DNA from 3 places in the Microbacterium sp. LWH3-1.2 genome. Region 3 is predicted to be linked to each of the others. Evidence: riboswitches for the same ligand, from Rfam matches in the RefSeq annotation. Region 3 holds a riboswitch; each other region holds the start of a gene.
The links. A riboswitch is a leader RNA that binds a small molecule or an ion and turns the genes downstream of it on or off. The one in region 3 is predicted to bind thiamine pyrophosphate.

Region 1 (6,311 bases), 2.6 Mb from region 3:
CGACCGGCGGCGAGCGCGGCCCGCGCCCGCGCGTGACTGCGCGCCGCATGTGCGTCCTGCCGGCTCCGTGGGATGCCGTCGTGCGCCGCGAGGTCCTCGGCCGCCCGTGTCATGTCGGGGTCGGGGAAGCCCGGCGGGGTGAAGGGGGCGCGGTCGTACGGCACGCCGTCCGTGATGCGCACCGGGGCGGTCGAGGGGCTCTCGACGCCCCCGGCCACCCGCACGCGCTCGTCGCCCGCGCGGATCGCGGCCACCGCGTCGACCACGGCGGCGAGCGCGCTGCCGCACTGCCTGTCGACGGTGCCGCCAGGAACCTCGGGACCGAGCCCCGCGGCAAGTGCGGCGATCCGCCCGGGGTTGCCACCCGGGCCCATGCAGTTGCCGAGCAGGACGTCGGCCACGTCGACGGGCGAACAGGTCAGTGCCTGCGCATCCGCCAGTGCCTCTCGGATCACTGCCCCGCCGAGGTCGCCGACGCTCCGTCCAGCGAGTCCCCGGCCACGCGTGGCGATGGGCGTCCGCCGGGCGGCGATGATCACGGGGTCGCGGTCAGACGACAAGGCGCGACACCTCCCCATCGCACACTCGGCGCACGGCTTCGGCGCGCGCCGCTTTGCCCGACGCGGTGCGCGGCAGCTCGCCGGCGAACCACTGGCGTGGGCGATGCGCCGGTGCCAGGCGCGTCGCAATGATCTCGCGCAGAGCGGCGTCGGGGCCGGGGCCTTCGAGCTCGACGAATGCCGCGATCAGCGCCCCGATCCGTTCGCGTGGAAGACCGAACACGATCGCATCGCGGACACCCGGGATCGTGCGCAGAACCTCTTCGACCTCCTCGGGCACGATCGTCGCGGATGCGCTCAGGATGGCATCGTCCGCGCGTCCGAGGAGACGCAGTCGTCCGTCGATGAGCTCGGCGCGGTCGCCGACCGTCGCCCAATCGCCGTCGCGGCGCAGCGGACCGGGCGCGCCCGCGTACCCGGACGCCACGAACGGCGACCGCACCCACAGCTCGCCGTCGCGGATCGCCAGCTCGACGCCGGGAAACGCGCGCATTCCGTCGCCGTGGTCGATGGCGACGAACGAGAGCTCGGCCGCCCCGTAGTAAGACACGACACGGATGCCGGCAACCCGCGCCCGCTCCCGGAGCGCGGTGTCGAGGTGCGAGCCCCCCACGAGCGCGGTCCGCAGCTGCGGTGGCGCGCCCGCGTCGAGAATCGCCCGCAGTGCCTGCGGAGTGCCGTGCAGGCACGTGACCTCCGCGCCGTCGACGGCGCCGAGCACCGGGCGCGGGCCACCCGACAGTGCGTGCGCGATCGAGAAGAGCGTCAGCGAGGAGGCGGGCGGCGCGGTCAGTGCCACCGCCTCGCCCGGATCCGCGCACAGCAGTTCCGAGATCGCCGGGAACGAGTCGCTCCACGAGGATGCGGTGCGCAGAACGAGCCGTGGACTGCCGCTGCTCCCCGACGTGAGCGAGGCCCAGGCGATGCCCTCGGGCGAGCCGGCCTTTGCTGCCGCCCCGAGCACCGCCTCCCATTGGGCGCGGGGCCAGCGAGGATCGCCCACGAGCGGGATGTCGCCCGCATCGCGAACCTCGCGCACACGCTCGAGGAGACCGGCGACCTCGCCGCCCAGCGGGATGATCACGACACGGTGGTGGGATCGCTGTCGGCCACGGCGGCGGGCTTCATCGTCCACGTCCGGCGGAACGCCCGCGGGTATGCCCGCACCAGCGAGACCACGATCGCCGTCGCGAGCACGGCCTTCACGAGGTCGCCGGGCACGAACACCAGGCTGGTCAGCGCCGTCTCTCCGAGCGGCAGTCGCGTCACGAGGCTCTGCACCGGGATTCCGAAGGCGTAGACGACGAGGATGCCGCCGACCACGATCCCGAGCAGCGTGCGCCCGGTCGTGGGCTTGCGGCCGCCGGCGTGCACGATGAGCCCGATCACGATCGCGCCGGCGATCCACCCGAGCAGGTAGCCGGCGGACGGTCCGAAGAACACCCCGATCCCGCCGCGACCGCCCGCCAACAGCGGCATGCCCGCCGCGACGAGACCGAGCAGCACCGTGACCGAGAGCGCACCGAGCCAGGGGCCGAGGATGGCGCCCGCGAGCATCACGCCGAGAGTCTGCGCCGTGATCGGGACCGACCCCAGGATCGTGAACCCTCCCGGCAGGCCCAGGACGGCGATGATGGCGGCGAACACCGCGACGCGGGCGAGAGCGGTCGCGTCGAGTGCGCTCGCGCGTGCCGGTCGGTCGAGTGAGGAAGCGGGGGGTGTGGCCATCGGACGAGGTCCCTTCTGCCGGGGAGGAGTGTCACCTGAACACCGTTCACTAGAACAGTGTTCAATATAGTGGGCTGATGGGGACGGCGAGAGCAAATCGGGGTCACACCCGTGACGAGGTGGCGCACGCCGCGATGCGGATCCTCGACGAGTACGGCCTCCCCGACCTGACGATGCGCCGGCTCGCGGCCGCGCTGGAGGTGCAGCCCAGCGCCCTCTACTGGCATTTCCCGAACAAGCAGAGCCTGCTGGCGGAACTCTCCGACCGGATCGTCACCGAGGTCGACCCCGGATCGGCTGACCTGCATTGGGCGTCTCGGGTTCGCGCCGAAGCCTCCGCGCTGCGCCGAGCGCTGCTGGCCCACCGCGACGGTGCTGAGCTCGTCGCGAGCACCTTCGCTCTCGGGCTCGGATCCCGGGCAGCGCACGAGCGCCTCGCCGCAGCGATCGCCGCCGGCGGATTCGACGACGAATCGGTCCGTCGGGCGACATCCGCCCTGCTGCACTTCGTGCTCGGTCAGGTCCTGCACGAGCAGCAACGACAGCAGTACCGCCAACTGGGCGTTCACGGCGACCCGCCTGGGGCACTCCGGCACGACGACGTCCCCGAGGCCGATTTCGCGTTCGGTGTCGAACTCCTCGTGGGGGGTTTGCGGTCCCGTCGCCTCGACGGCTGACCGACGGGATCCGACACGGTGTGCGTCGGCCCGGACGGTTGCGGTACCGTTGCGCTATCCACACGGGTGCCCTCGCAAGGGCTGAGATCGGGCTGACGCGGCCCGCGACCGTTCGAACCTGTCCGGGTAATGCCGGCGAAGGAAGTAGGAGTCGCCTCCATGGAGTCCGTCCATTCATCACGCGTTCTCGCGCATCTGCACGACGCCGAACACGACATCCGAGTGCCTGTCGACCAGATTCTGCTGGACCCGTCTCCCGACGGCTCGACCAACGCACCCGTGACCGTGTACCGCACGCAAGGGTCTGAGAGCGACCCGGAGCGGGGACTCGAGCCGCTGCGCGAGAAGTGGATCGTCGCCCGCGACGACACCGACGAGTATTCCGGCCGCGACCGCGACCTTCACGACGACGGCCGTTCCGCGGTGCGCCGGGGCGCAGCATCCGTCGAATGGAAAGGCGAGAAGCGCCGCCCGCGCCGGGCGAAGGCGGGGCGCAGGGTCACTCAGATGCATTACGCCCGGAACGGGGTGATCACCCCGGAGATGCGGTTCGTCGCACTGCGCGAGGGCTGCGACGTGGAGCTGGTGCGCTCCGAGGTCGCGGCCGGGCGGGCGATCATCCCGAGCAACGTGAATCACCCCGAGTCGGAGCCGATGATCATCGGCAAGGCATTCCTCGTGAAGATCAACGCCAACATCGGCAACTCCGCGGTGACGAGCTCGATCGCCGACGAGGTGTCCAAGCTGCAGTGGGCGACGACCTGGGGCGCCGACACCGTGATGGACCTGTCGACCGGGGATGACATCCACACCACCCGCGAGTGGATCGTGCGCAACTCGCCGGTGCCGATCGGCACTGTGCCGATCTACCAGGCGCTCGAGAAGGTGAACGGCGACGCGTCGGCGCTCACCTGGGAGGTCTATCGCGACACGGTCATCGAGCAGTGCGAGCAAGGCGTGGACTACATGACCGTCCACGCCGGCGTGCTGCTGCGGTACGTTCCGCTCACGGCCGAGCGGGTCACCGGCATCGTCTCACGCGGCGGCTCGATCATGGCCGGCTGGTGCCTGGCGCACCACCAGGAGAACTTCCTGTACACCCACTTCGACGAGCTCTGCGAGATCTTCGCCCAGTACGACGTCGCCTTCTCGCTCGGTGACGGACTTCGTCCGGGATCGATCGCCGACGCCAACGACGCCGCGCAGTTCGCGGAACTCGACACCCTCGCCGAGCTGACCAGGCGGGCGTGGAAGCGCGACGTCCAGGTGATGGTCGAGGGCCCCGGCCACGTGCCGTTCCATCTGGTGCGCGAGAACGTCGAGCGCCAGCAGGAGCTGTGCGACGGTGCGCCGTTCTACACGCTCGGGCCGCTCGTGACGGACGTTGCGCCTGGCTACGACCACATCACGTCCGCGATCGGGGCCACCGAGATCGCCCGCTACGGGACGGCGATGCTCTGCTACGTCACCCCGAAGGAACACCTCGGGCTGCCGAACCGCGACGACGTGAAGACCGGCGTGATCACCTACAAGATCGCCGCGCACGCAGCCGACCTCGCGAAGGGGCACCCGGGCGCGCATGCTCGGGATGACGCGCTCTCGAAGGCGCGGTTCGAATTCCGGTGGCGGGACCAGTTCGCGCTGTCGCTCGACCCGGTCACGGCGGAGGCATTCCACGACGAAACCCTGCCGGCCGAGCCGGCGAAGACAGCGCACTTCTGCTCGATGTGCGGGCCGAAGTTCTGCTCCATGCGCATCTCGCAGGACATCCGCGATCAGTTCGGGCTCGTCACCGAGTCCGCGCGGGCCGCCGGGATGGTGGAGAAGGCCGCGGAGTTCAGGGATTCCGGCGGGAGGGTCTACCTTCCCGTGACGGCGCTGCGGGCGCAGTAGGGCTCGCAATGGCCGACCGATCGACAGCCGATGTGATCGTCGTCGGAGGAGGGATCATCGGGCTGAGCATCGCGTGGCGCGCCGCGCGGAGCGGGCGCTCGGTGCAACTCGTCGACCCGGCTCCGGCTCAGGGAGCCACCTTCGCGGCGGCGGGAATGCTCGCTCCGGTCAGCGAGTACAACTTCCAGGAGGATGCGCTCCTGCCCGCGATGCGGGAGTCCGCGGCACTGTATCCCGGATTCGTGCGCGAGCTGGAACCGGTGGACGAGGCGGTGGGTTACCTCCGCAACGAGACGCTGCTGGTCGGTGTCGACCACGGGGACCGGCAGGCGCTGGCAGATCTCCACGCCGCCCATCGTCGTGCTCAGCTCGACGTCGAGCCGCTGACGACGAGCGACGCTCGAATCCGCGAACCGTTGCTCGGGCCGCGGGTGACCAGTGTCTACCGTGTTGCGGGCGACCATCAGATCGACCCCCGCATGCTCGCGGCCCGGCTCCTCGACGAGCTCGTGCGCGCGGCCCGCCAGGGGCGGCAGGTGGGGATCGTCCGCGTGCAGGCAGTCGGGCTCCTGCATCTCGACCGGGCAGCGGACGACTCCGATGTCATCGGCGTCCGGCTGGCGGATGGTACGACGATCGGCGGGGCGGAGGTGGTGCTCGCGAACGGGGTCGGTGCGCGCGCCATCCAGGGACTTCCGGGTCGGCTCGATCTCCCGCTTCGGCTCGTGTACGGCGACGTCCTCCGGCTGCGGGTGCCCGAGCGGCTCCGCCACCTTCTCCGAAGCACGGTGCGTGCCCTGGTTCACGGGGAGAGCGTCTACCTGGTGCCCCGCTCCGACGGCACGCTCGTCGTCGGCGCGACGCAGCGCGAGGACGGCTTGGATGCTGTGTCCGCAGGTGGCGTGCACCGGCTCCTGCGTGACGCGCAGCAGGTTGTTCCTGCGGTGGGGGAGTTGCCGCTCATCGAAGCGACGGCGCGGCCGCGACCGGGCACACCCGACAACGCACCTCTGCTGGGCCGCGTTCGGAGCCGGAACGGCGCGGCCGTCCCCGGGCTGGTCGTCGCGACCGGCTTCTTCCGGCACGGGGTCCTTCTCGCCCCGCTCGCCGCAGACATCGCCCTCGGGCTCATCGACGGCCGCGCCGATCCGCGATGGAGCCCGTTCCGCCCCGATCGATTCACCACCGCTCCCGCAGATCTCTTGGCAGAAAGGCTCCACCGATGACCACGATCACCGTCAACGGCGAACCCCATCACGCGTCCGCGCCTCAGTCGGTCGCCGATCTGGTGCAAGGGATCCTGGGCGTTCGCGTCGCCACCGATGGCACCATCCCCGACGGCAGGACCCTCGGCATCGCCGTCGCGGTCAACTCGGTCATCGTCCCTCGCGCGGGATGGGCACGCGAGCAGCTCGCCGACGGCGATGCGGTCGAGATCGTCAGCGCCACACAG
Region 2 (6,311 bases), 3.2 Mb from region 3:
GCGGATGAGCCCCGAGGAGCTCGTCGCCCTCGTCGACTTCCGCTACCTCACGAACGCCCTCACCCCCGACGACGCGCTCGCGATCCTCCGGGCCGCCGAGCCCGGTCGCGCCGAGCGCGAGCGCGTCCTTCTCGCCACCGGCTACCCGGCGTACACGACCAGCCCCGGCTGGCTCGGCTACTCCGACGAGAAGCTCGCGCGCCTGTGCCGCGAGGCGATCGCCGACGGCTTCGGTCAGATCAAGCTCAAGGTGGGTGCCGACCTCGACGACGACATCCGCCGGCTCCGCGTCGCCCGCGAGGTGTGCGGCCCCGACTTCCCGATCGCGATCGACGCGAACCAGCGGTGGGAGGTCTCGGAGGCCATCGAGTGGGTGAACGCTCTCGCCGAGTTCGACCCCGCGTGGATCGAGGAGCCCACGAGTCCCGACGACGTGCTCGGCCACGCCGAGATCGCGCGCGCCATCGCGCCGATGCGGGTCGCGACGGGCGAGCACGCCCAGAACCGGGTGATCTTCAAGCAGCTGCTGCAGGCCGGCGCGATCTCGGTGATGCAGATCGACGCGGCCCGCGTCGGCGGGGTCAACGAGAACATCGCGAACCTCCTGCTGGCTGCCAAGTACGGCGTGCCGGTGTGCCCTCACGCGGGCGGCGTCGGGCTCTGCGAGGCCGTGCAGCACCTGTCGATGTTCGACTTCGTGGCCGTCACCGGCACCCGCGAGGGCCGCATGATCGAGTACGTCGACCACCTGCACGAGCACTTCGTCGTGCCGACCGAGGTGCGCGGCGGCGTGTATGTGGCGCCGACCGCACCCGGCACCGGCATGGAGATGAAGGCGGCCAGCTGCGCCGAGTACGAGTACGGGACGACGGATGCTGCGGCCTGAGCGCGCCGCCCTCCAGAACCCCGCCCTGACCCGTCTCGGGTACGGTGCGGCGAACGTCGGCAACCTCTTCCGCGAACTCAGCGACGACCAGGCCTGGGCGATCCTGGACGCGGCGTGGGAGAGCGGCATCCGTTATTTCGACACCGCCCCGCACTACGGCCTCGGGCTGTCGGAGCAGCGCCTCGGCGCGTTCCTCAGGACCAAGCCACGCGATGAGTTCGTGATCTCGACGAAGGCGGGGCGTCTGCTGCGCCCCAACCCCGACGACGACGGCGGACTCGATCTCGCCGCCGACTTCCACGTGCCGACGACGCTGCGCCGCGAGTGGGACTTCTCCGAGGCGGGCGTGCGCGCGAGCCTCGAGGAATCGCAGGAGCGCCTCGGACTCGACCGCATCGACGTGCTCTACCTGCACGACCCGGAGCGGCACGACCTCGACCTGGCGCTGCGCGAGGCGTTCCCCGCGCTCGAGCAGCTGCGCGCCGAGGGCGCCGTCGACGCGATCGGGATCGGCTCGATGGTGAGCGAGGCGCTCGCCGCCGCCGTCGAGAGCGCCGATCTCGATCTCATCATGATCGCCGGCCGCTACACGCTGCTCGAGCAGCCGGCCGCCGATGCCGTGCTGCCGGCGTGTCACGAGCGCGGGACCGGGGTGGTCGCGGCATCCGTCTTCAACTCCGGACTGCTCGCGAAGGACGAGCCGTCCCGCGACGACCGGTACGAGTACGGGCGGATGCCGGAGCCGCTGTGGGAGCGCCTGCAGTCGATCCTCGCCGTGTGCCGCGCGCACGACGTGCCGCTGCCCGCCGCGGCCGTGCAGTTCCCGCTCCGCGACGCATCCGTGCGCTCGGTCGTCGTCGGCGGCAGCCGACCCGAGCAGTTGCGCCGGAACGCCGAGCTCATGGCGGTCGACATCCCCGCCGCCCTGTGGGACGACCTGGCCGCCGCGGGCCTCATCCGCTGACGAAGGGATCCTCATGCTCGAGGGCATCAACCCGCTGCTCACGGGGGAGTTGCTGCTCCACCTGGATCGCATGGGTCATTCCGACGCGGTCGTGATCGCCGACGCGCACTTCCCGGCGTGGGCGATCGGCGTGCGCGTCGTCGACCTTCCCGGCACGACGACCCCCGACGTGCTGGCGGCCGTGCGGAGCGTCGTGCCGCTCGACGACGCGCCCGCGCTCGACCTGATGACGTCGGCCGACGGAGAGGTGCTCGACGTGCAGCGCGAGCTCGCTGCCGCGGCAGGCGTCGACCTCCCGCGCTACATCGACAGGTTCGAGTACTACGAGGTCGCGAAGGCCGCGTACCTCGTCGTGCGCACGGGGGAGACCCGCACCTACGGGAATGCGCTGCTGCGCAAGGGCGTGGTCGGGCACCCGTCCGCCTGAGGGGGTCGCGGCCCCGCCTCAGCCGTTGAGGCCGAAGAGGTCCATCGGGTGCGTGAGGCGCCACCACGGCGACGGCTCGGTGATCTCGGCCGCGAGGGTCAGGTCGACGGTGGCCGCGTCGAGCGGTCCGGTCACGCTGAGCGAGCCGACGACTTCGCCGGCGTCGCGGCTGTCGCCCAGGTGGTAGGTGGTCGTGACGGTGCCGCTGCCACCGTTCCACAGGATCACCGACGCGTCGCCCGACGTGACGATGTCGACCTTGTCGCCCCACAGCGTCTCGACCTGACCGGCGACCGTGCTCGTTGTCACCGAGGGCTTGAGCTGCAGTTCCGACTCCATCTGCGCGTACAGCGCTCGGGACGCGGCGAGGCGTGCCTCGTCGTCGGACTGACCCAGCACCGATGCGTACAGGCGCACGGTCTTGTCGCCGATCATGACGTCCTTGGCCGAGAGCAGGTTCCAGGCGTCGAGCGTTCCGGTCTTGATGCCGACGACGCCCGGATCGGCGAGGAGACCGTTCGTGTTCTCGACCTTCCCCGCGCCCGGAAGATCCACGGACTGCTTCGCGACGATCTCGGCGATCACGGGGTGCGCCAGGGCCTTCTGCGCAAGCGTCACGAGGGCCTGGGGACTGGCCTCGTTACGCGGGTCCATGCCGGTGGGCTCGCGGACGGTGACGCCCGCAACGCCGTGGGCCGTGAGCCACGCGTTGGCGGCGGAGGCGTACACCGCGTCGGAGGGCCAGATGCCCTGGGCCAGGCGGTCGGCGTAGTTGTTCGCGGAGCCGACGAGCATGCCCTCGAGCATCTGGTACTCGGTGAGCGACCCCCCGACCGGGACGTCGAGCGCGGACTCGCCGCCCGAGCGGTACTGCCAGTAGCGCGAGCGGTCGGCCGACGAGAAGCGGTATTCCGGGCCCTGCTCGCCGACGGCGAGCGGCATCTCCTCCAGCACGACGAGCGCGGTCACCACCTTGGTGATGCTGGCGATCGCGGCGGGGTCGGCGGTCGAGGCGAGTGTTCCCGGGATGCCGGCGACGGCCTCCGCCGCGCTCCCCTCGGCGGGCCACGCGGGCGCGGCGGCGGGCGCCGCGATCGGCTGCACCTGGATCGCGGTCACCGTGGGGGCGACGGCGTGCAGAGGCCACAGCAGCATCGTCGCCGCGTACGCGCCGACGACGGCCGCGATCGCGAGCGTCGGCACGACGACGGCGGCCCGCAGGGGCGAGCGCCGGGGGGCGTCGGCGAGGAGATCGGCGTCGACCGTCACGTACGGCGTCGCCGCCGCGGTCAGGTCGACGGGCGCCGCGACGCGTTCGACGACGGTCTCGTCGACCCAGGCGAGCGCCGTGCGACCGTTCGGGGCGCCGGCTGCCGTCGTGGCGGTGGTGACGGTCGGGAGCGAGAGGCCGGAGGGGTCGACAACCTCCGTCGGGTTCCATGTCGCGACCGAGGGCACATCGGCGACGGGCACGGTCGCGATCGTCGGAGCGACCGGGGTCACATCGACCGGAGCCGTGCTCGTGGGCGGGGACACGGCATCCGTCTCACCCGTCTGCATCGTGAGGACGCCGACCTCAGGGACCTCTTCGGGACCCGGCGTCGGAACGGCACCGGTCTGCACGCGGCGCGCGCGACGCGTGGGCGCAGGGGTGTCGTCCGATGTCACCCACCCAAAATACCTGCTGAACCGGCGGTATACTCGTCGCCACAACCACGGGAGTCCGGTGAGTCGGGCTGAGAGGAAGCGACCCACGCTTCGACCGTCGAACCTGATCCGGATCATGCCGGCGCAGGGAGGAGATCACATGCACGCGTCCACGTCCGCATCCACCCCCGTTGCGGGCCGTTCGCAGGGCCCGCGCAGCCTGCGCTGGCGGGTCGTCGACATCGTCGTCGCCGCGGTGCTCGGTGTCGCGATCGGCCTCGTCTTCTGGGCCTGGAACACCGTCGGCTACGCCTGGTTCATCGCGATGGACGGCCTCACGCCGGGTCTCGGCGGCATCGCGGTCGGCATCTGGCTCATCGGCGGCGTCATCGGCGGCCTCGTCATCCGCAAGCCCGGCGCGGCGCTCCTGGTCGAGGTGATCGCCGCGATCGTGTCGATGCTCATCGGCAACGTGTGGGGTGTGTCGACTCTGCTGTCGGGACTGGTTCAGGGCCTCGGCGCCGAGCTGATCTTCGCGATCTTCCTGTACCGCCGCTTCACTCTTCCCGTCGCGATGCTCGCCGGTGCGGGCGCCGCTGTCGGCGCGTGGGTGTTCGAGCTCTTCTACGGCAGCTCGCCCAACATCCTGAAGACCCTCGAGTTCAACGTCATCTATCTGGTGTCGCTGGTCGTGTCGGGGGCACTGCTCGCGGGCGTCGTCGGCTGGTTCGCCGTGCGCGGGCTCGCGGCGACCGGAGCGCTGGGCCGTTTCGCCGTCGGACGCGAAGCGCGCCGCGAGGTCTGACGTGTCGGCGACCCGCCCGGCTCGCATCACGGCGGCGGGCTGGGGCTGGCGGTACGGCGGACGGCGGGCTCCCGCCGTCCGCGATGTCTCGTTCGCGATCGAGCCCGGCCAGCGCGTGCTCCTGCTGGGCGCGTCGGGCGCGGGCAAGTCCACGCTCCTCGCCGGGATGGCCGGCCTCCTCGGCGGCGCCGACGAGGGCGAAGAGACCGGCACGCTCCTCATCGACGGCGAGCGCGCGGAGACCCACCGTGGCCGCGTCGGGCTCGTGCTGCAAGACCCCGACTCGGGCGTCGTACTGTCGAAGGTCGGCGATGACGTGGCCTTCGGCTGCGAGAACCTCGGCGTGCCGGCATCCGAGATCCCTTCCCGCGTGGCCGAAGCGCTCGACGCCGTCGGGCTCGACGTGCCCGTCGTCCGCGCGACGAAGGCGCTCTCGGGCGGGCAGAAGCAGCGACTCGCCCTCGCCGGCGTCCTGGCGATGCGGCCCGGCGTGCTGCTGCTCGACGAGCCCACCGCCAATCTCGATCCGGACGGTGTCCGCGAGGTGCGCGACGCCGTCGAGCGCGCGGTGCGCGAGACCGGCGCCACCCTCGTCGTGATCGAGCACCGGACCGCCGTGTGGGCCGACCTGATGGACCGCGTCATCGTGGTCGGCGCTGACGGCGGGCTCCTCGCCGACGGCACGCCGGCCGAGGTGTTCGCGCGCCACGGTGCCACGCTCGCCGCCGCGGGGGTGTGGGTGCCGGGCCATCCGGTCGATCTGCCCGTGCTCGCCGCAGCCCCGGCGGAGGCGCCGACGGCGGTGGCAGCATCCGCTCTCTCGATCTCCCGTGACGGCCGCACGATCGTGCGCGCGGGGCTCGACCTCGCCGTCCCGCGGGCCGCGGCGACGGTGATCACCGGGCCGAACGGCGCCGGAAAGTCGACGCTCGCGCTGACGCTCGCGGGGCTGCTGCCCGAGGCGGCGGGTCGCGTCGAGTGCGCACCCGAGCTGGCAGGACGCTCTGGGCGACGCCCCTCGAGATGGACGTCGCGCGAGCTGCTCACGCGCATCGGCACCGTGTTCCAGGAACCCGAGCACCAGTTCCTCGCCCCGACCGTGCGCGACGAGCTCGCGATCGGACCGCGATCGCGGGGCGTCGATGCGGCCGCGGTCGACGAGATCGTCGGAGAGCTCCTCGAACGGCTGCACCTCGCGCCCCTCGCCGCCGCGAACCCGTTCACGCTGTCGGGTGGCCAGAAGCGCCGGCTGTCGGTGGCGACCGTGCTCGCCGACGCGCCACCGGTCATCGTGCTCGACGAGCCGACCTTCGGACAGGACCGTCGCGGGTGGATCGAGCTCGTGCAGCTGCTGCAGTCCGAGATCGCGGCGGGCACGACGGTCGTCGCCGTCACCCACGACGAGGACGTGCTGCGTCATCTCGGTGGCCACCGCATCGAGCTCGGCGCTCCCGTGCATGCGGGGGCGCCATCGTGACCGCCATCGACACGCGCGCCGTCGAGGCCCCGGCGCCTTCCCCCGCCTGGCTCGACGGGGTGAACCCCGTCACCAAGATCGTGCTCGCGCTGCTGCTGTCGGTGC
Region 3 (6,311 bases):
CCGCGCTGGTCTCCGGTTTCGGCGGCATGCGCGACCACTTCGGCGAGCTGTCATTCGACCCGCGGCTTCCCGCCTCGTGGCCATCCCTCGAGTTCGTGCTGCACTGGCACGGCACGCGCCTGGTCGTCACGGTCACCCGTGGCGAACTTCGCGTGCGGGCCACGGAGGGCGACCCCGTCGGCTTCAGCGTGCGGGGCGTGGGCTACGTGGTCGGTGCGGGCGAAGAGGTGGTGGCACCGCTCGCCGGGCAGGGGCCGGTCATCCCGGGCCGGCCGTCGCTGCGCGAGCTCGGCGACGCGCGCCGCGAGGACGGCTCACTGCTGTCGGCGTCGGTGCCCACCGTCACCTCGACGATCCCGATCATCGTGGGAGCCGCCGACGTCGAGCACGGCGCCGACGTCTAGCCGCTTCGCCAGGACAGGCGATCCGGCGGACGCAGGACGATACGAGCGGGAATCGTCCTGTGGCCGCCGGATCTCCTGATCTCGCCGGCGCCGCGCGTCACCCGTCGACGAGGGCGGGGCGCGCCGGGGCCTCGAAGAACTCGAGCTCGTGCGCCATCGACCGGGCGAACGCGGCGTTCATGCGGGCCCTCTCGCGGGGCCCGGCCTCGCGCGCCGCCGCGTCGGCGATCTCGATGGCACGTGCGGTCGCCTCCGCGAACGCGGGATCGCCGTACAGCGCGAGCCAATCGTCGTACGGATGCCCGTCGTGCCTGCGCGCGGCGAGCCGTGTGCCGAGGTCGGTATACAGCCAGAAGCACGGCAGCAGTGCGGCGACCAACTCGCCGTACGACGCCCCCGACGCGTGCAGATGGTTCGTGTAGGCGAGCATCTGCGGTTCGGGAACGGATGCTGCGGACTCGACGTGGGTCTCGTGGAGCCGGCGCTCCTCGACGATGGCGGACTCGGCCGAGCGCGCCCAGAAGACCTGCTCCTGCGCTGTCGGGGCAAGCGTGCTCGCCCGCGCCAGCACGCGGGAGTACTCGCCCAGGTAGAGGGCATCCTGCGCCAGATAGCGCAGGAACACCTCTCGCGGCAGCGAGCCGTCGCCGAGGCCGCCCACGAACCGGCCGGCGTCGACCTGCGCTCGGACGTCGGCCGAGGCATCCCATGCCCGCTGCGACCAGGAGCCGGCCGCACCCTGCGCGCGGCGCAGCTCGTGGAAGTGGTCGACCGGGCCGTTGCCGGTGCCGACGTGCAGCGCGTCCGCGTGAACGAGGGCGCCCGTCAGCCACTCCTTGGCGCGCTTCAGCGCGTCGGGCCACGACGCACCCGCCGCCCGCAGCGTCGCCATCGCCGACGACAGCGAACAGCCGGTGCCGTGGGTGTGGCGTGTGTCGACGCGTCGGCCGGCGAGCTCGTGCACCCCGTCGGGACCCACGATGGCGTCGGGGCAGGCGGCCCCTGCGAGGTGCCCGCCCTTCAGCAGCACGGTGGTGCCGCTGGCCTGGACGAGAGCGCGGGCGTCGTCGACCGCGTGCTCCCATGTCGTCGCCGCGGGGCGCCCGGTGAGCACCGCCAGCTCGGCGAGGTTCGGGGTGACGAGATCGGCCTCCGCGCACAGCGCGCGCAGTTCGTCCTCGGCGGCCGGATCCAGCAGCCGGTCGCCGCTGGTGGCGACCATGACCGGATCGAGCACGACCACCGGAGGGCGCACCCGCGCCAGCCACTCCCGGACCGTGCCGATGATCTCGGCGGACTGCAGCATCCCGATCTTGACGGCGTCGATCCGGACATCGTCCGACACGGCGTCCAGTTGCGCTCCGAGGAACGCGACGGGCGGCACGTGGACGTCGCGGACGCCGCGCGTGTTCTGCGCGACGAGAGCGGTGACGACGGCCATGCCATAGCCGCCGAGCGCCCCGATCGACTTGAGGTCGGCCTGCACGCCTGCGCCGCCAGTCGGATCGGTGCCGGCGATGCTGAGCACCCGGGGGATCGCTGTCACCGCGCCGCCTCCAGCCTCGCGTCCGGGGTGCGTCCCCTGGACGAGCCCGAGGGGTCGGTCGGCGCGTCGGCCAGCGGGTCGTGGCACGCGTCTCGAAGTGCCCGCGTCATCGCGCCGGGGTCGTCGGCGGCGCAGATCGCCGACACCACCGCGATGCCGGCCGCCCCGGCCCAGCGCAGCGCCGGCACATCGTCCACCGTCACGCCCCCGATCGCGATGCACGGCAGAGGGGCGGTCGCGGCGAGCGCGGCGAATCCGTCTATCCCCAGCACCGGAGGGTGATCCGGCTTGGTGGAGGTCGGGCGGATCACGCCCACGCCGAGATAGTCGATCGTCCGCGGGGGGAGTGCGGATGCCGCGGCAAGATGCGCCACGGTGTTCGCCGTCCACCCGATCACGGCATGCGTGCCGAGCAGTCGCCGCGCGGTCTCCGGCGGCAGATCGCTCTGACCGAGGTGCACGCCGTCGATGCGCGCCCCGGCATCGCGGGCAGCGAGGGCGACGTCGACGCGGTCGTCGATGACCAGCAGGCTGCGCCCGTCGACGACCCCCGACAGCACGACGGCCTGCCGCAGCAGCTCGCGGGCGGTGACGGACTTCGCCCGCAGCTGCACGACGTCCGCGCCCGCACCCGCGGCGGCATCGACGATGTCGCAGAGCCGGTCGAAGGGCACCCGCTCGTCGGTGACCAGGTGCAGGTCCCCGCGGCGCATCGCAACGACGCCGCTCATCGGAGGGCGAGGGTGTCGGCGACGCGCGCGTCGAGCTCGGCCGAGTCGGCCGCGAGGGCGTCCAGCGCGTCGAGGAAGGCCACGGCGAACGACCCCGGCCCCTCCGCACGAGCGGCCGCGCGTTCCGACGCGACCGCATAGAGGACGGATGCCGCCACCGCCGCCTCGAACGGCGCGCACACGCCGACGAGCGCGGCCATCACCGCGCCCAGTGAGCAGCCGCCGCCGGTGACGCGGGTGAGGAGCGCGTCCCCGCCGTGGATACGGACGACATGCTCGCCGTCGGTGACGAGATCGACCGGACCCGACACGGCGACCACGCCGCCGGTGCGCAGCGCGAGCGATCGTGCGGCGCCGGCAGCAGCATCCGTTCCATCCGTCGCGTCGACTCCGCGACCGCCGCCGCCCTCGCCGGCGAGGGCGAGGATCTCCGAGGCGTTGCCGCGGACGATGGCGGGACGGTGCTCGAGCAGTTCGGCGACGACGGCCGTGCGCACAGGGAGAACGCCGACGGCGACGGGATCGAGCACCCAGCTCGAGGTGGCGCGGACCGCCTCGCGAGCGGCATCGCGCTGCTCGGCGGTGGGCGTGCCGAGGTTCACCAGCACTCCGTCGGCGATCCCCGCGAAGAGCCCGGCCTCGCCCGGGATGTCGCACATCGCGGGCGAGGCGCCCACCGCGAGCAGGGCGTTCGCCGTGTAGTTCGTCACCACCGCGTTCGTGATGCACTGCACCAGGGGTGACGCCTCCCGCAGCGCCGTCAGCGCGGTGGCGGGGGAGAAGGGGGACAGGTGTGCTTCGGTGCGCGCGTTCATCGCGACATCCCTTCGCTCGCATGATCGAGATCAGGTTCGACGGGTGTGCTCTCAGCCCGCCGTGCGGGCACCCCGTGTCACTGCGGAGCAATCTAGCAGGCGATCTCGACGGGGCATCGCCGTGTGTCGACGTCGCCCGCGGGCGCGGTGGAGCCGAAGCCGCGATGCGATGCGATGCGCCCGCCGAAGTGTCGGCCCCACGCCGTAGGCTGGGGGAGTGACCACTGCCCTGTACCGCCGCTACCGGCCCGAGTCGTTCGGCGAGATGATCGGGCAGTCGCAGGTCACCGAGCCGCTCATGACGGCATTGCGCGGCGATCGCGTCGGTCATGCGTACCTGTTCTCGGGTCCCCGAGGGTGCGGAAAGACCACGTCGGCGCGTATTCTCGCGCGCTGCCTCAACTGCGCGCAGGGTCCGACCGACACACCGTGCGGCACGTGCGACAGCTGTGTCGAGCTCGGTCGCGGTGGCGGCGGCTCGCTCGACGTCGTCGAGATCGACGCCGCGAGTCACAACGGCGTCGACGACGCCCGCGATCTGCGCGAGCGCGCGGTGTTCGCGCCTGCCCGCGACCGCTTCAAGATCTTCATCCTCGACGAGGCGCACATGGTCACGCCGCAGGGCTTCAACGCCCTGCTGAAGCTCGTGGAAGAGCCGCCCGACCACGTGAAGTTCATCTTCGCCACGACCGAGCCCGAGAAGGTCATCGGCACCATCCGCTCGCGCACGCACCACTACCCGTTCCGCCTCGTGCCACCGGCGGCGATGCTCGAGTACGTCGAGCAGCTGTGCGGGCAGGAGGGTGTCGACGTCGAGCAGGGCGTACTGCCCCTGGTCGTGCGCGCCGGCGGCGGCTCTCCGCGAGACACGCTGTCGCTGCTCGACCAGCTCATCGCCGGTTCGGAAGACGCGAAGGTCACCTACGCCCGCGCCGTCGCGCTCCTCGGCTACACGCACGCCGAGCTGCTCGACGAGGTGATCGACGCCTTCGCCGCGTCCGACGCGTCGGCCGCCTTCGCCGCGGTCGACCGCGTGGTGCAGACCGGACAAGACCCCCGCCGCTTCGTCGACGACCTGCTCGAGCGCCTGCGCGACCTCATCGTCGTGTCGGCGACCGGCCAGGGCGCCTCTGCCGTGCTGCGCGGCGTCTCCGCGGACGACCTCGCGCGCATGCGGCGTCAGGCCGACGCGTTCGGCCCGGCACGGCTGTCGCACATCGCCGACCTCGTCATCGCGACCCTCGACGACATGACCGGCGCCACCTCGCCGCGGCTGCAACTCGAGCTGATGGTCGCGCGGGTGCTCGCACGCGGCGCAGGCGCCGCGCCCGCTGCGGCGCCGGTCGTCCCCCCTGCGTCGGTCGCTGTGCCGGCCGCTCCGGTCGCGCCGTCTGCCGCGGCTCCGACCGCCGCGGCTCCGACCGCCGCGGCTCCGACCGCGCCGACCGCCGAGCCGGCGCCCATGGCTGCACCTCCCGTACCCGCCGGACCGGTCACCCTCGACCGCCTGCAGCAGTCCTGGCCGCAGGTGCTCGCGCAACTCGAGAACGTGAGTCGCTCGTCCTGGATGCTCGCGTCGGGCGCCCGCACCGTGGCGCTCGACGACGACGTGCTCACGCTGGCGTTCTCGAGCCAGAGCGACGTGGCGAAGTTCAAGCAGCTCGCTGCCGGCAAGGGGCCCAGCGAAGACCTGCGCCAGGCGATCCTGGCCGTGCTCGGCATCCGCGTGAAGTACATCGCCCGTCACGACCCCGCCGGCGGATCCGGGCCCGCCCCGATGGCGCCGGCGGCATCCGACCCCGGCCGCGAGGCTCCGCGCCAGGCGGCAGAGGCACCGACGACGCGCTCCACCGATGACGTGCCGAGCGGGTCGCGGAACGCGCAGGCCGCGCCACCGCGTGCGTCAGCATCGGCCGCGCCACGGGCGGCGGCTCCTGCCGCCGTGCCCCGGGCGACGGCTTCGGCGCCGGCATCCGTCGCGCCCGTGACGGACTGGGCTGTCGCGGCCATCCCCTCCGACGACGACGCCCCGCCGCCTGACCCGGGCCCCGCTGCCTTCCCCGCTGAGATGCCCGCGCAGTTCGCGGTCGACGACGAGCCCGAAGATGCCGAGGCCGCGACTGCACGGGTCGCGACGCTCGCGCCGCCGCGCGAGGGCCAGGTCCTGCCGCGCACGGAGATCGCTCCGCCGTCCGAGCGCGACGATGACGATGACGACACGGACGCTGTCTCTGATCTTCCGGTGCCTCCGACGGTCGCGCCGCCGCTGACGCCGGTGGTGACGACGCGCAACGGTGGCGTGCAGCGCTACGGCGAGGCGGTGGTGCGCCAGGTGCTCGGCGCCACGTTCGTCCGCGAGGAGCCCTACGAGCCGCCCACGAGGTTCAGCTAGCCCATGTACGACGGCATCGTCCAAGACCTCATCGACGAATTCGGCCGCCTTCCCGGGATCGGGCCGAAATCGGCCCAGCGCATCGCGTTCCACATCCTGCAGACGCCGAACTTCGACGTGTCGCACCTCGCCGAGCTGCTCAGCGAGGTGCGCGAGCGGGTGCGCTTCTGCGAGGTGTGCGGCAACGTCTCCGAGCAGGAACGCTGCTCCATCTGCCGCGATCCCCGTCGCAACCAGACTCTGATCTGCGTCGTGGAGGACGCGAAGGATGTGGCGGCGATCGAGCGCACTCGCGAGTTCCGCGGGCTGTACCACGTGCTCGGCGGCGCGATCAGCCCGATCGCCGGCATCGGCCCCGACGACCTGCGGATCACACAGCTCATGCAGCGACTCGCTGACGGCACCGTGCAGGAGGTCATCCTC

Region 1: another riboswitch for thiamine pyrophosphate. It lies ahead of thiC (phosphomethylpyrimidine synthase ThiC); the one in region 3 lies ahead of thiM (hydroxyethylthiazole kinase).
Region 2: another riboswitch for thiamine pyrophosphate. It lies ahead of MRBLWH3_RS02235 (ECF transporter S component); the one in region 3 lies ahead of thiM (hydroxyethylthiazole kinase).

What each region holds. Positions count from the first base shown of each region.
Region 1 covers NZ_JBEGIK010000001.1:1,012,157-1,018,467, forward strand. The annotation lists gene MRBLWH3_RS04835 (thiolase family protein) at 1-560, opposite strand, end outside; gene MRBLWH3_RS04840 (class I adenylate-forming enzyme family protein) at 550-1,644, opposite strand; gene MRBLWH3_RS04845 (biotin transporter BioY) at 1,641-2,288, opposite strand; gene MRBLWH3_RS04850 (TetR/AcrR family transcriptional regulator C-terminal domain-containing protein) at 2,366-2,965, shown strand; TPP riboswitch at 3,018-3,126, shown strand; gene thiC (phosphomethylpyrimidine synthase ThiC) at 3,125-4,858, shown strand; gene thiO (glycine oxidase ThiO) at 4,867-6,084, shown strand; gene thiS (sulfur carrier protein ThiS) at 6,081-6,311, shown strand, end outside; gene MRBLWH3_RS04870 (thiazole synthase) at 6,283-6,311, shown strand, end outside.
Region 2 covers NZ_JBEGIK010000001.1:471,379-477,689, reverse strand. The annotation lists gene MRBLWH3_RS02255 (L-fuconate dehydratase) at 1-886, shown strand, start outside; gene MRBLWH3_RS02250 (aldo/keto reductase) at 873-1,850, shown strand; gene MRBLWH3_RS02245 (RbsD/FucU family protein) at 1,864-2,277, shown strand; gene MRBLWH3_RS02240 (D-alanyl-D-alanine carboxypeptidase family protein) at 2,296-3,945, opposite strand; TPP riboswitch at 3,983-4,092, shown strand; gene MRBLWH3_RS02235 (ECF transporter S component) at 4,085-4,729, shown strand; gene MRBLWH3_RS02230 (ABC transporter ATP-binding protein) at 4,731-6,206, shown strand; gene MRBLWH3_RS02225 (energy-coupling factor transporter transmembrane component T family protein) at 6,212-6,311, shown strand, end outside.
Region 3 covers NZ_JBEGIK010000001.1:3,621,713-3,628,023, reverse strand. The annotation lists gene MRBLWH3_RS16935 (glycoside hydrolase family 65 protein) at 1-404, shown strand, start outside; gene thiD (bifunctional hydroxymethylpyrimidine kinase/phosphomethylpyrimidine kinase) at 502-1,950, opposite strand; gene thiE (thiamine phosphate synthase) at 1,947-2,681, opposite strand; gene thiM (hydroxyethylthiazole kinase) at 2,678-3,496, opposite strand; TPP riboswitch at 3,487-3,581, opposite strand; gene MRBLWH3_RS16915 (DNA polymerase III subunit gamma and tau) at 3,714-5,888, shown strand; gene recR (recombination mediator RecR) at 5,892-6,311, shown strand, end outside.